3 regions of the Zhongshania guokunii genome follow, and region 3 is predicted to be linked to each of the others. Evidence: predicted binding sites of a transcription regulator. Region 3 holds the regulator's gene; each other region holds the start of a gene.
What was found. The regulator FliA, encoded in region 3, starts transcription of late flagellar genes. The targets are predictions, from matches to a motif close to TAAAGTTATNNNNNNNNCGGCCGATANCC.
Positions count from the first base shown of each region.

Region 1: AB4876_RS01335 (flagellin N-terminal helical domain-containing protein) is a predicted target of FliA. The motif match lies at 2,634-2,662, and genes of this name have one in related genera.
Region 2: pomA (flagellar motor protein PomA) is a predicted target of FliA. The motif match lies at 2,023-2,051, and genes of this name have one in related genera.

Region 1 is NZ_JBFRYA010000001.1:291,967-296,173, reverse strand. It holds gene fliD (flagellar filament capping protein FliD) at 1-263, opposite strand, end outside; gene AB4876_RS01340 (flagellar protein FlaG) at 413-955, opposite strand; gene AB4876_RS01335 (flagellin N-terminal helical domain-containing protein) at 1,097-2,545, opposite strand; gene AB4876_RS01330 (sulfotransferase family 2 domain-containing protein) at 2,796-3,422, shown strand; gene AB4876_RS01325 (tetratricopeptide repeat protein) at 3,463-4,207, opposite strand, start outside.
Region 2 is NZ_JBFRYA010000013.1:53,211-57,417, reverse strand. It holds gene AB4876_RS14305 (transglutaminase-like domain-containing protein) at 1-951, opposite strand, end outside; gene AB4876_RS14300 (alpha/beta fold hydrolase) at 953-1,831, opposite strand; gene pomA (flagellar motor protein PomA) at 2,139-2,909, shown strand; gene AB4876_RS14290 (flagellar motor protein MotB) at 2,910-3,752, shown strand; gene AB4876_RS14285 (hypothetical protein) at 4,052-4,207, shown strand, end outside.
Region 3 is NZ_JBFRYA010000009.1:92,092-96,298, reverse strand. It holds gene leuA (2-isopropylmalate synthase) at 1-1,004, shown strand, start outside; gene AB4876_RS11675 (DUF2802 domain-containing protein) at 1,108-1,548, opposite strand; gene AB4876_RS11670 (RNA polymerase sigma factor FliA) at 1,567-2,298, opposite strand; gene AB4876_RS11665 (MinD/ParA family protein) at 2,295-3,134, opposite strand; gene flhF (flagellar biosynthesis GTPase FlhF) at 3,259-4,207, opposite strand, start outside.

The DNA.
Region 1 (4,207 bases), on a different contig from region 3:
CTCGTTGCAGTAAAAACAGACGTATCAGAAGAGGTTGCCGAACGCTTAGTGAAGGTTTCCGCGTTTTTCAAGGAGCTAAGGCTAGATTGAAAGGTGGTTAACGCCGATTTAAGCGAGCCATAGGCCGATAGACGGGCCTGAATAAGCGCTTCTTTAGAGGCTAAGCGGTTTTCCTGGGGGGCGCGCTCCGCATTTACCAACTGCGAGACAATACTCGTGATATCCAGCCCTGATCCAATACCTGATGCTGTTACCGATGCCATACTGTCTCCTGCACCTGCGGTGCTAAGCCAAATTCTTTGCAGAGCTGAAAATCAATGCCCTACAAACCCTCATGGCCTGTTGTTACTTTTCCACGCGAATACGTGAACGATTTAGCCACTCAAACTCAATAATGCACGTTACGCGCCAATTAAGCCTGATCTTTAATCAAACTGCCGGTGCCTTCAATAAAGGTGCGGGCAATATTCAACAATTCTTCCGGCGGTATCTGCCGAATAACCTCACCAGACTCGGCGTGAATCACCTTGAGAATAGTCCGGCCGGTAGTGTCATCTACCGAGAATTCTAGGTCGCGCTCACGGTCTTTAAGGACTTCATTGAGTTTAGCCACCGCTTGCGAGGTTTTCTCAATATTGTCTGTAGAATCAAACTCCGCCACCAAGGCCACCGCTAAACGGCTCAGCTCAGAGGACGGTTTGGCTTCTTCGCCACGGGCCGCGGCTGCGTTTTCAGCGGTGCGACTTGGCGCCGCCTGGGAAGAATTCGACGTGGTCGGCAAAGCCTTGCCGCCTGACACCGGCACAAACCGGCCGCCAGATTGATTCGCGGCACCGGTATTTGTACTCACCGCTGGGCTTAAATTTTGAGCAACTGCTCCCGCCGCCGCAGGACTTTTGCCCGCCGACTTAGGGTAGCTCGATGCTACCGATGGTAATGATAAGCTCGTATCCATAATGTAACCTACTCACCCTATCAAACAGTTATATCAGAAACACGAACAGAGCCTTTAGGCCCCGTCGTCTTTTCCGTTAACTCCCTGTCTGGGCCGTTAATTCCCGCGCTCTTAGGAGCGCGGGTCCTAGCGGGCTGCGACTTACTGCAGCAGACTCAGAGCGGCCTGTGGTAATGCATTGGCCTGGGCTAAGATCGCGGTGCCTGCCTGTTGCAGAATCTGCGCCTTAGTCAGGTTAGCGGTTTCTGCCGCAAAGTCAGCATCCAAGATCCGACCACGTGATGCAGACAGGTTCTCAGAGATGGTCTGCAGGTTAGTGATCGTAGACTCGAAGCGGTTTTGAACTGCACCGAAGTCGCTGCGTAGTGAGCTAATCGATGTTAAAGCAGAGTCTACCCGGAATATTGCATCGTTCGCACCGTCCACGGTACTTACGTTTACACTATCTAAGGTCTCGGTAGTAACGTTGTAGGGGCCACCAGTCAAGCCTATTGTCGTCCCTCCAGTTACGGTAATGGCCTCTGACGCAGTCAAAGAAACCTCACCAAAGACCGATGCGGTACTTGCAAGTCCGCCCGCAGCAAGGCCACCGCCCAGAGTTTGATCAAAGGCAATGTTACTACCATCAGCTGCGGTTAAAATTATCCCGCCCGCATTAGGTCCAGCTGAAGCGATAACACCGGTTTGATTTGAGTACTGGTTAATCGCATCAATCGCATCTGAAGATGTAAAAGGTCCTGCTGTCTGCTCAGGTATACTAAGAACATTTGTGCCATTTATCGCCAGATCGTATGTTTCCCCAGTTGCTGTCACAACATTAGTAAACACATTTTCAGCGGCCTCCGTTGTCGCTGTCGCTGTCAACCCCGGAATGGACGCAGAATTAATTGCTGCAGCTTTCGCAAAGGCACTAGATGCATCCTGTCCTGAATCGGCATTCACAACATCGGTGCCTATGTATTTCGTACCTGCGGTAGAAGCGCCTACAAGTTGGGCAGTATCGTCGCCCACTTGTATCGATAAGGTACTAGCAGGTAAATCGGCGCTAGTAACAGTACCTGTTGCCGAAGCGATCCTACCAATTTGCGATGCTTTCACACCAGTAGATAGGTTAACATTAATAGTTTCACCGACGTTCGCTCCTACTTGAAAGGCTGCATTACCGAAAGTGCCGTCAAGTATTTTTTGTCCGTTGAAACTGGTCTGACCACCAATCCGATCAATTTCCGCTAATCGCTGAGAAACTTCAGCGTTAAGCGCGGCACGATCCGAAGAAGAGTTTGTAGCGTTAGCAGACTGCACCGCCAACTCACGAATCCGCTGTAGGTTGTTGGTAATTTCGTCTAGCGCGGCCTCACCGGTTTGAGCCAGTGAAATACCGTCGTTGGCATTACGAACTGCTTGGTTCAAGCCATTGATTTGAGTAGTGAAGCGGGTAGAGATGGCCAGACCGGCAGCATCGTCTTTCGCGCTATTGATACGCAGACCAGTAGAAAGGCGCTGCAGCGAAGTATTCAAGGTTTCTTGCGACTTTGACAGATTGCGCTGGGCATTCAAAGAGGCAACGTTGGTATTGATGCTTAGTGCCATGGTAATTCTCCTTTCCACTCTATGCGGTATAAAGACGTAAGTCTTTGATTAAGCACCAGTCAAAGTGACTGTAGTTTGCTTTCAACCCAATTAACGGCAGTGAGGGAGATAACTTTAGTCCTTTTTCACTTTTATATGTTAGAAAAGTAATAGAGAATAACGCCACAAAAGAACATCTAATAAAATCATTGACTTAGACGTCGTATTGAACAGCAACATCGCTCATCCAGATCGTATTACAGGGGATACAATGGTCATCAACGAGCAGTATGGGTTTGTATTTGTTCACGTACCCAAAACAGGCGGGAGCTCATTAACCCAAGCACTAACCCAGTTAGATGGAAATCGTCCAGATTGGGGAAGTCAATCAACAAAGCACGAAACCGCAAACGAATTTTTATCACAACTTCCCGCCAGGATTAATAGCTCGCGCCAACCGCCCTCAGCGTCGCTCAAACTCGATCTTTTTGGCTTTGTACGCAACCCATGGGACCGAACTGCCTCGCTTTATTACTACTTAGTAGAATCTCACCCAGTTGCCCCTACAAAAACCCTTAACAGCTTCGAACAGTTTATTAATCTCATGGACGAAAAAATCGAATGGATTACTAAACTACACTCATATCGCAGCCAAGTTGAATACTTTCAGAATAGCTCTGGTAAAATTATTGCAAATCACATAGCTAAGTATGAAGACTTCGATAATGAGGTAAAGGTAATATCAGAGAACTTAAAGATTAGTTTGGACGTACCAAAACTAAACATATCAAGCAACAGCAAGAAGGATTACAGGCGCTTATATACAAGCCATATGGTCGACATAATTTCTAATTTATATGCCGACGATATTTCGAATTTTGGATACAACTTCGAATAGCTTTGCGGCCAAAAAATCTAGTACTGAACTTTACCACTAACTAAAACTGTGAAAAATTATTCCGCGCAGCGGCTAACAAGCTATTTCGAACCTCAGATTTAAGGATAAATCCACTCGGTACTTTTTCACGTTCGGCTAACATTGCCATTAGGCGTTCGCTTAAGCCATCACCCTGCGGAACCGCGGCATCAGGCATTTGCAACATTTCCAATAAACCGCCAATTTTCGGCGTATTACTCTCACACACCACAAAAGGCGTACCTAAAAAGGCTGCGGCAATACTGTGGTGAAACCTCCCCGATATCAGCATGGAGGCATTGGCAATGGCCGACAACCACTCAGCCTCTGTAGCGGCATAACAAAGTTCTGCGCAGCCTGGTGCTTGTGCCTGAATCCATTGAGCAAAAGAAATATCGTCGGCGGCCATATGCGCACTTGCCCCCAGAAGCAATTGTATGCGGCGACCACTAGCGTGCAGCGTTTTAACAAAATCAACTATTTCAGCGCCCATACTTTGCTGCCAAATTACTGAACCAGCCAGCACAACTGGGCCGCCAGCTAGCAGCGTATTTGGCTCAATGCCAGAGGCGTCGATAAATAGCGGCAAGCAGTCAAATGATTGCTGGCATTTCAGCCCTAACGCACTCATTTGCCGTAAGCTCACCCCTTCTCGAATCGCAATGAAATCGAGCTGCCGGTACACCTGTGCATACAAATTAACGAGAGGCGACTCCTTATTTCCTAGTCCGTCATCGGGATAGCAAGAGTGATTTATAAGTTGAACG
Region 2 (4,207 bases), on a different contig from region 3:
GGTCTCTGGGGCTGGCGGGGCTTCTGCCCCGCAGTCGTCGCATACGAGGATTTCTACGCCGTCGGTCAGCGGTTTAACGGTTTGTTCAAAGGTGCTGGGCGGCGGGGTAGACAGCCCTTGTAAGCGGTAGCGAATTTTACCGCGTAGGGCGGTGTCGGTAATTTTGTAGGGTGAGGCAATGAGCTGTCGATAGACGTGGGTCGCCGGCTCGAAGTCGGCTTGGGCACAGGTTTGGCTGCAGTCCGAAATAATGACTTCGTCGCCTCCGCTAGTGCTTCGCTCTTCGGTGAAATAAAAATATTGATCGGCAACGATAAGGGTGCTGCGCTTGGTGTCGCCAAGTTGATGACGTCGAATTTGCCAGCGAGCCTCGGGGTGGTCCGGTGAATTGTAGGGCTGGATTTGCAGTTGCAGGTGGTCAAATTTCTGGCTGCTGAAATTCCAGCTGAAATAGTTAAACGGGCTGTCGTGCTCGGTTTTACCCAGTAGGGCTAGGCGCAGCCCCTCGGGTAAATAAAATGGCTGCGGAATGGCGTGTTTACGGGGGCTATTCGTAGAATTGAGCTGACTGACCACCAATATTTGCTCGTCCACTGTGGCTTGCATCTGGTGGTTTGCCGTGGCTGATGTGACACGTTTAGTGATAGCGAGTGGCTGGCCAGTGCTACTTTCGCGATATTCTAAAACCGTTGTGCTAGTAGCGTTGGGCGCGCCGGGCTGGCTTACGGTTAGCACTAAGGTTTCACGGGTGAGCAGCTGGTTTTCAGATGGGTGGCGCAGAATATGGCGATAACCCATTTTATGCCCACCTAGGCCGAGCGTCTGCCACTGCTCTGTGGGGTGTTGGGCAACATGGTCTTGAGCTTGGCGTGCCTGCGCTAGACTTGTTTGCGGTTGGCCGAGCAGGTTGACCATCAGCGCAGTATAAAAAAGTCGAGTAGCGACGCGCATTCTATGAGGTGGCTAGCAGCTGGTTCGCACTTAGCCAATCGCGACTAAGCTCAACAACCTGTTCGCCATCTTCTTGCAGCGCCATATGGCCAACGCCTTGTATAACTTGGTGGCTGACGTTGGCGGGTAGTCGCCTTACCCTGCTTTCGAATTCTTTGGGCTTGTGTAGATAAGAGTGTTCCGCGCGCAGGATTAGGCTTGGCACTTGAATGTGCCGTAGAGCTTGCCACGGCGAATAGGTGTGCAGAAAATTATGTGCCTCCCATTCTCTGCTATATGCAAGCTTAAATTGCCCATCTGTTTGCTCTATTAGCCCAGCGTCGGCATATTCGATAAATGCCGCCTCAGAAAACTGGCGATATGCGGCTTTGGGTCTGTGGTAGTCGATAAAAGCTTGACGACTTGGCCACAGTGGCTGGCGATTTTGGGTGCGTTTAACCAATTTGCTACGGCCCATTACTTGGGTGGGAGCAAGGCTTGCCAGCGCATGCAAAAAGCGGCCGGGAATTGTTGCCGGGTCAAACATTAGTACGGCCTTGAATAAATCGGGGCGCTTAACCGCCGCCAAGGCCAGTACGGTGCCGCCAATAGAGTGGCCCATCGCAATTAGGGGGGGGGCTGCTTGATGGTCTAAAAAGGCAATAAGATCGTCGGCGTGATCGCGCCAGGTAAAGTTTCTGGGCGGGTGGGCGCTGCCCCACATTCCGCGATTTTCTAGCCCGATGATGCGGTAGTCATCTGCAAAGTGGCTGAGAAAAGTTTGGTAGCTGCCAATAGGGAAGCCATTGGCGGCGGCAAACAGCAGGGGTTCACTGCCATTGCCAAGAGTCTGCCAAATAGCAGGGCCGCGGCCAAAATCGGATTGTCGGGTGGTCAACATAGATACTTGTCTTATACTTTGATGGCGGTGATGAGCATAACATGGTGCACTGGGGCGAGTGGAGTTTTGGCATCGTTGAAATCCGCTATGGCGGAGCGGCGCGCGTCGAGATATTGTAGCAATCAACCGAATTTCAGGGTGTAGGTGAGTCGAGAGCGCGATAATAATGAGAATCTCATTCTGTTCTTCTATAAAGTTATAAGCTCCTTTGCCGTTACCGTGTATACGTACGGGTGAAATGGCGGCTGTTAGCCGCAGGCGATAGGCCGTTTTGCAGAGTTAGTGACAGAGATAGGCGGAGTTTTCTTTGGACATAGCAACGTTATTAGGCATGTTGGGCGCGCTCGGGGTTATTGTTACCGCGATTGTGCTGGGTGGGAGCGCTAGCGGCTTTATTGATACGCCGAGCCTGTTGATTGTTGTTGGCGGCGGTTTGCTGGCTAACTTGGTTAAATTCCCTTTAGATCAAACGCTGGGCGCCTTTAAAGTAGCGTCGCGGGCGTTTGTGCACAAGCCAACCAGTTCCGAAGACCTCATTGCCGAGTGTATGTCGATGGCGGGGGTGGCCCGTAAAGAAGGCTTGCTGGGTTTAGAATCTCTGGAAATTAGCAATGAGTTTTTAAACAAGGGCGTGCAAATGGCCATAGATGGTCACGACCCTGAGTTTGTTCGTCGCGTATTAAATAAAGAGATTAACCAAACTATTGAGCGCCATGAAATGGGCGAGGCCGTATTTAAAGGTTTTGGTGAATCGGCACCGGCCATGGGTATGATCGGCACCTTGGTTGGGTTAGTGCAAATGATGTCCAATATGTCTGACCCCAAAGCGCTTGGCCCAGCAATGGCAGTAGCGCTGTTAACAACTTTGTACGGCGCGGTATTGGCAAACGTTGTTGCCCTGCCCATGGCCGAGAAAATGGCCTTCCGTACTGCTGAAGAGCGTCGTAATCGGCATTTGATTTTAGAGGCGGTGGACGGTATTCAAGAGGGTATTAACCCTCGCGTACTTGAATCATTACTGCAAACCTACCTACCGGACAATAAACGCGAAGTAGAACCTAAGTCTGAGGAAGCCTAAGTGGAAGAGGCTCCGGTAAAAAAACAGGCCGCTGGCGCACCGGCGTGGGTGCTTACTTTTGCTGATTTAATGTCGCTGCTACTGGCTTTCTTTGTGTTGTTGTTTTCGTTCTCAGAAATGGACAAGCAAAAGTTTAAAGAGTTGTCTGGGTCTATGAAGGATGCCTTTGGCGTGCAGCGTGAAATCCCCGCGTTTAAGCCGCCAATAGGTACCAGCATGATTGCTCGGGAGTTTAGCCCCGGCCAACCCAAGCCCACGGTAGAGAATCAGGTGCGTCAGGAAGCAGTTCGCGAAATGCGCGATTTCGTGCAAGTGGAGGCCGACGAGGCCCTCAATGATGATTTAGAGAAAGTAAAAGCTCATCTCGCGGTGGAAATAGCTGAAGGTTTGGTGGAGGTTGTCGACGACGGTGAGCGGGTCATCATTATCCGTATTCGTGAACGGGGCTCCTTTCCCTCTGGCAGTGCTGTTTTGTCTCCGGGTTTTGAGCCGGTTTTGGCTAAAATGGGCTCATTACTCAATGAAATTGACGGTCAGATTGTGGTTGCAGGACATACCGACGATGTGCCGATTCATACCGACCGCTATTTCTCCAATTGGGACTTGTCGTCTGCTCGGGCGACCACGGTATTGCGCGGTATTATTGCGGCCAGTGGCCAACCCAATGAACGGTTTCGTGTAATGGCGCATGCGGCGACCCGGCCGCTTGCCGATAATGAGACGGCAGACGGACGGGCGCGAAATCGGCGTGTAGAGATATTTCTGTTGCGCGGTGCTAAGCATGAACCTGCGATGGGTCCAGCAATTGGCGGGCGTGAGACCTCGTTACTCGGTTCAGATTGATTCTAAGTTTACTGCGCGCTGTTGAGAGTCCTTTTTGACGGCGTTGCACTCCTTGCTAAACACTGCTCCAGATTTCGATCGCGTAGTTCTCTTTATGTTGTACATTTTACTTGGTCTCGACGAGAAATTAATTTCGTGTGAATTTCCTGCGTTTTGATCTAAATTTGCGGCTTATCTTTGCTGTTAGTTTTGTGATGGAATTCACAGGCGGGAAGACTACGTATAGTTCAAAAACCTGATTAGTTGCCCAATGTATTGGCTACCACCCCAAATACACGGCTGCTTAAAAGGTGAATTCAATGACTATTCGTACAATGTTAACCGCGGGAATTACTTCTACACTGCTGTCGCTTAACGTGCATGCAACTACCGGAGCTAATTGGGATTTTGAGGCGATTTCTAAGTCTACCGGTTATACCGTGCACGGCCAGCAAACGGAGGGAAATCAGTTTGGC
Region 3 (4,207 bases):
AATGGTTTTGCCGCCACACCCAATTCCGCAACAACATTAGCGTATCTGTACACACCCACAATGACCGCGGCTGCGGCGTGGCCGCCGGCGAGCTGGCAGTGATGGCCGGCGCCGACCGTGTTGAAGGTACCCTGCTCGGCAATGGCGAGCGCACCGGCAATATGGATATTGTGACCATGGCCATGAACCTGTACAGCCAAGGCGTAAATCCAGAGCTGAACTTGGCTGATATGGACGAAATTATAGCGGTGGTCGAGCACTGCACTACCATTCCGCTCCACCCCCGCCACCCCTATGCCGGTGAACTGGTGTTTACCGCCTTTTCTGGCAGCCACCAAGACGCTATTCGCAAGTGTTTGGCCAAGCAAGGCCAAGACGAACACTGGCAAGTTGCTTACCTGCCAATCGACCCCGCGGATTTGGGGCGTAGCTACGAAGCGGTTATCCGCATTAACAGCCAGTCTGGTAAAGGCGGCGTGAGCTGGGTACTGGAAAACGACTACGGACTGCAATTGCCCCGCTGGCTGCAAATCGACGCCAGCCGCGCAGTGCAGGCCAAAGCCGAAGAAATTGCCGGCGAAGTCAGCGCCAAGCAAATTTGGGAGCTGTTCGACGAGCACTACCTGCAAGCGGCACGCAATACCGAGCTAAGCCACTTTGCCATTAGCCAGAACAATGCCGAAAACCACGGCCAAGACCAGCTGAGCCTGAGTTTTCAGCATCGCGGCCAAGAAGTGGCTCTGCAAGGCCATGGCGACGGTGCAATTAGCGCCCTAGCTAACGCGTGGCAGCAGGAGTTTGGCGACAAAGTAGAAGTGCTCGACTACCGCGAACACGCGCTGGACACCGGCACCGCCTCACAGGCCGTGGCCTATGTGCACCTGTCGATCAATAATCAGCGCTATATCGGCGTAGCCCTGCACCGCGATGTGGTAACAGCCTCATTGCAAGCAGTGCTGAGTGCGGCGAGTCAGGCAGTGATGGATGCTCGGAAGGCAGGATAGTAAATCGCTAAACGCTTGATGGGAGACGGAAAACGCTAATCCAATTCAGTGCACGGTTTAATCTTTTGCGCCTCCCGTCTCCCATCAAGCATTAGGCGCCAGCTCAATGCGTCTTCTGATACAACATCGTAATCAAATCTGCTTCTGAAGCGGAAATACCACAGCGCTGGGCCAGTTCTTCGGCGCTGAGTCCTTTGTCAACCATGCTGATCGCCTGCTGATAAAAGCGCATGTCTTTTTTATCGGCGTCTTGCCGCTGCTGGCGGGAGCCGATCATTTCTAAATACTCCTCCAAGGCCGAGACCCGTTCACCCAGCAGGCTCATGGCTGAGTTTTGCAATTCGATTTTCTTTTCAAGGGTCGCAATTAATTCTTCCGCACTTGGCGGGCGCGGTGCATCAAGCACTGCCGTTCGCCGTGTTTTCAATGCGTACAATAACAAGCCGATACCGACCACACTCAGCACCAAGCCCAGTAGCGATGCCTCACCTAGGCCATTAAACCAATTGCCGACTAAAGAAGAGAACTGCTGGCTACTCTCCATAATTGCTACTCCGCAACATTATGCTGCCGTCCAATCGCCAAGCCGACTTTTTAAGCGCACGATAGCCTGGCTGTGAATCTGACAAATACGCGACTCACTCACTTCCATCACCTCACCAATTTCCTTGAGGTTTAGGCCACTGTCGTAATACAGCGCCATAACGAGTTTTTCGCGCTCGGGCAGATTGTTAATTTGGCTGGCCAAGGCCTGCTGAAAATCCTCTTCCAAGATATTTTCTAAGGGCGCGTAGCGATCGTCGCCGCCGCCAATATCAACCGCTTCCTGCTCGCTCTCACCTATCTGCTCGAGACTAAACAGGCGCACCGAACTGGTGTCGCGCAGCAGGTCGTGATACTCATCAAGGGATACGCCCATTTCACCAGCGACCTCTGCGGGCGCAGCTTCACGCCCCAATCTAGCCTCAGTGCGCCGCACCGCTTCAGACATTTCACGGAGTTGGCGAGTTACTGAACGCGGCGCCCAGCCGCTCTGACGCATTTGATCGATCATCGAGCCACGAATACGGATACTGGCGTAGGTTTCAAAACTGGCGCCTTTATCCGCTTGGTAGTGACTACCGGCTTCGAGCAGACCAATCATGCCCGCCTGAATCAAATCGTCGACCTCAACACTCGCCGGCAACCGGCTAACGAGGTGGTAGGCAATCCGCTTAACCAAAGGCGCATGACGGCTCACCAGATCTTCGCGGCTGCCATTCTGCACATTAAGATAAGCGGCGTGACCGTTCACATTGCCGCTCCTGTGGTGACTTCAGCAGCGTCTTCTGAGCTAAACATACGATCGACGAAGAACTCGATATTGCCGCTCGGGCCCTTTGGCCCCTCCCATTTATCTACCGTTTCGGCCAATTTACGAAAAGCCAATGACGATTCCGCGCCGGGATACAAATCACTCACCGCTTTTTGGCGAGAGTCAGCTTTAATTAAATAAGGATCGCGGGGCACAAAACCCGCGTATTCCAAGCTCACGTCTAAAAAGCGCTGAGCCACCTCGTTAAGGCGTTCAAAACCATCGCGCGCTTGATCTTGGCTGTCGACCATATTGCGCAACACTTTAAAGCGGCGAATACCCGCGTCACGATTCATTACCTTGATCAGCGCATAGGCATCAGCCATGGAGGTTAATTCGTCGGTCACCACCACCAAAACGTACTGACTCGCTTGGCAGAAGGTCACTACGCTGTCGGAAATTCCCGCTGCCGTATCGACGATTAACACGTCGTAATCGTCGTTTAATTCACTTAAAGACCGCACAATTGCGGCATGTTGCGCGGCGCCTAAATCCGCCATTTTCTTAATACCCGATGCGGCCGGAATAATGGTAATACCAACGGGGCCAGGAACCAGAATGTCTTGAATTGCACATTTGCCATCTAACACATGGGACAAATTCCACTTCGGCCGCAAGCCCAGCATGATATCGACGTTAGCCAAGCCCAAATCGGCATCCATCAGCAGCACTCGCCGACCGCGACGCGCCAGCTGGCAAGCGAGGTTTACCGATACATTGGTTTTACCAACACCACCCTTGCCACTGCTTACGGCTATTACTTTTACTGCGCTCATTTAATTATCTTTCTCCCTTGGTACATCACCGCAGTTTATCTTAAGCCTTCACCACACAGATTGCTCTACGCAATAGCACTCACTTTAGCCCATCAGCAGAGTATTTACTAAACCCAGTATAGCCTCAAACCCGCACACTAAGGCGTGCTGGCGGCACATTCACCGCTGGCCGCGAAGCTGCCGGCGTGGTTTCGGCAACCTCTTGCCCAGGGCGGCACTTCAGTTCAAAAGCTCGACCCATGCGCACGGCCATATTCACCAGTTTAGTCCCATCTGCGGCCGACAGGTTTTGTGGCACTTTGGGGCCATTCGCACACCAAACCACGGGTAGGCGGTGCTGTATTAGGTTAGAGATCACACCACCCAAACGCATGGCCTCGTCGATCCTTGTAATTACTGCACCCTGCGGCGCCAACGGCGCATAGGCATCGATAATTTCGCTTTGCACATAGGCTTCAGCGTCAGCCGGCAAGGTGACAAACACCTGCACGTCCTGCATCGCTGCAGTTAGTTGCTGCAATTCACTAATCCCTTTGCTGTCGCGAAATGACATGCCCGCCGTGTCGATTAGCACTAATTTCTTCTTGCGCAGAATACGGTAGGTTTTAACTGCCTCTTCGATATCTACTGCGGTGTGTACCGGAATTTGTAAAATTCGGCCATAAGCTCGCAATTGCTCCTGCGCGCCAACCCGTGCCACATCGGTAGTCAGTATAGCAATGCCGTCGCGGCCATGATTTAACACATACTGCGCCGCAATTTTTGCAATTGTAGTGGTTTTACCGGCGCCCTGCGGGCCAACCAAACAAATGGCGCCAGAACTTGGCGGAGCCGCTACCGGCAATTGCTTAATTAGCAGCATTTTTAAAATTTCGCGCTGCAATGAATCGCTTTCATCAGCGGGAATCTCGGCGCACAAGCGCTTACCCAGGCTCGGATCGATATCTAGAGTCGATAGAAACTGGTTTAATTCTCGCTGTTCAGGGGCCTGAAAACTGGCTTGCTGCCAATTGTGGCCTTTAAGCTGCTCCATCAGCATCGACTTCATTGACGACAGCTCCTGCTTGAAGGTC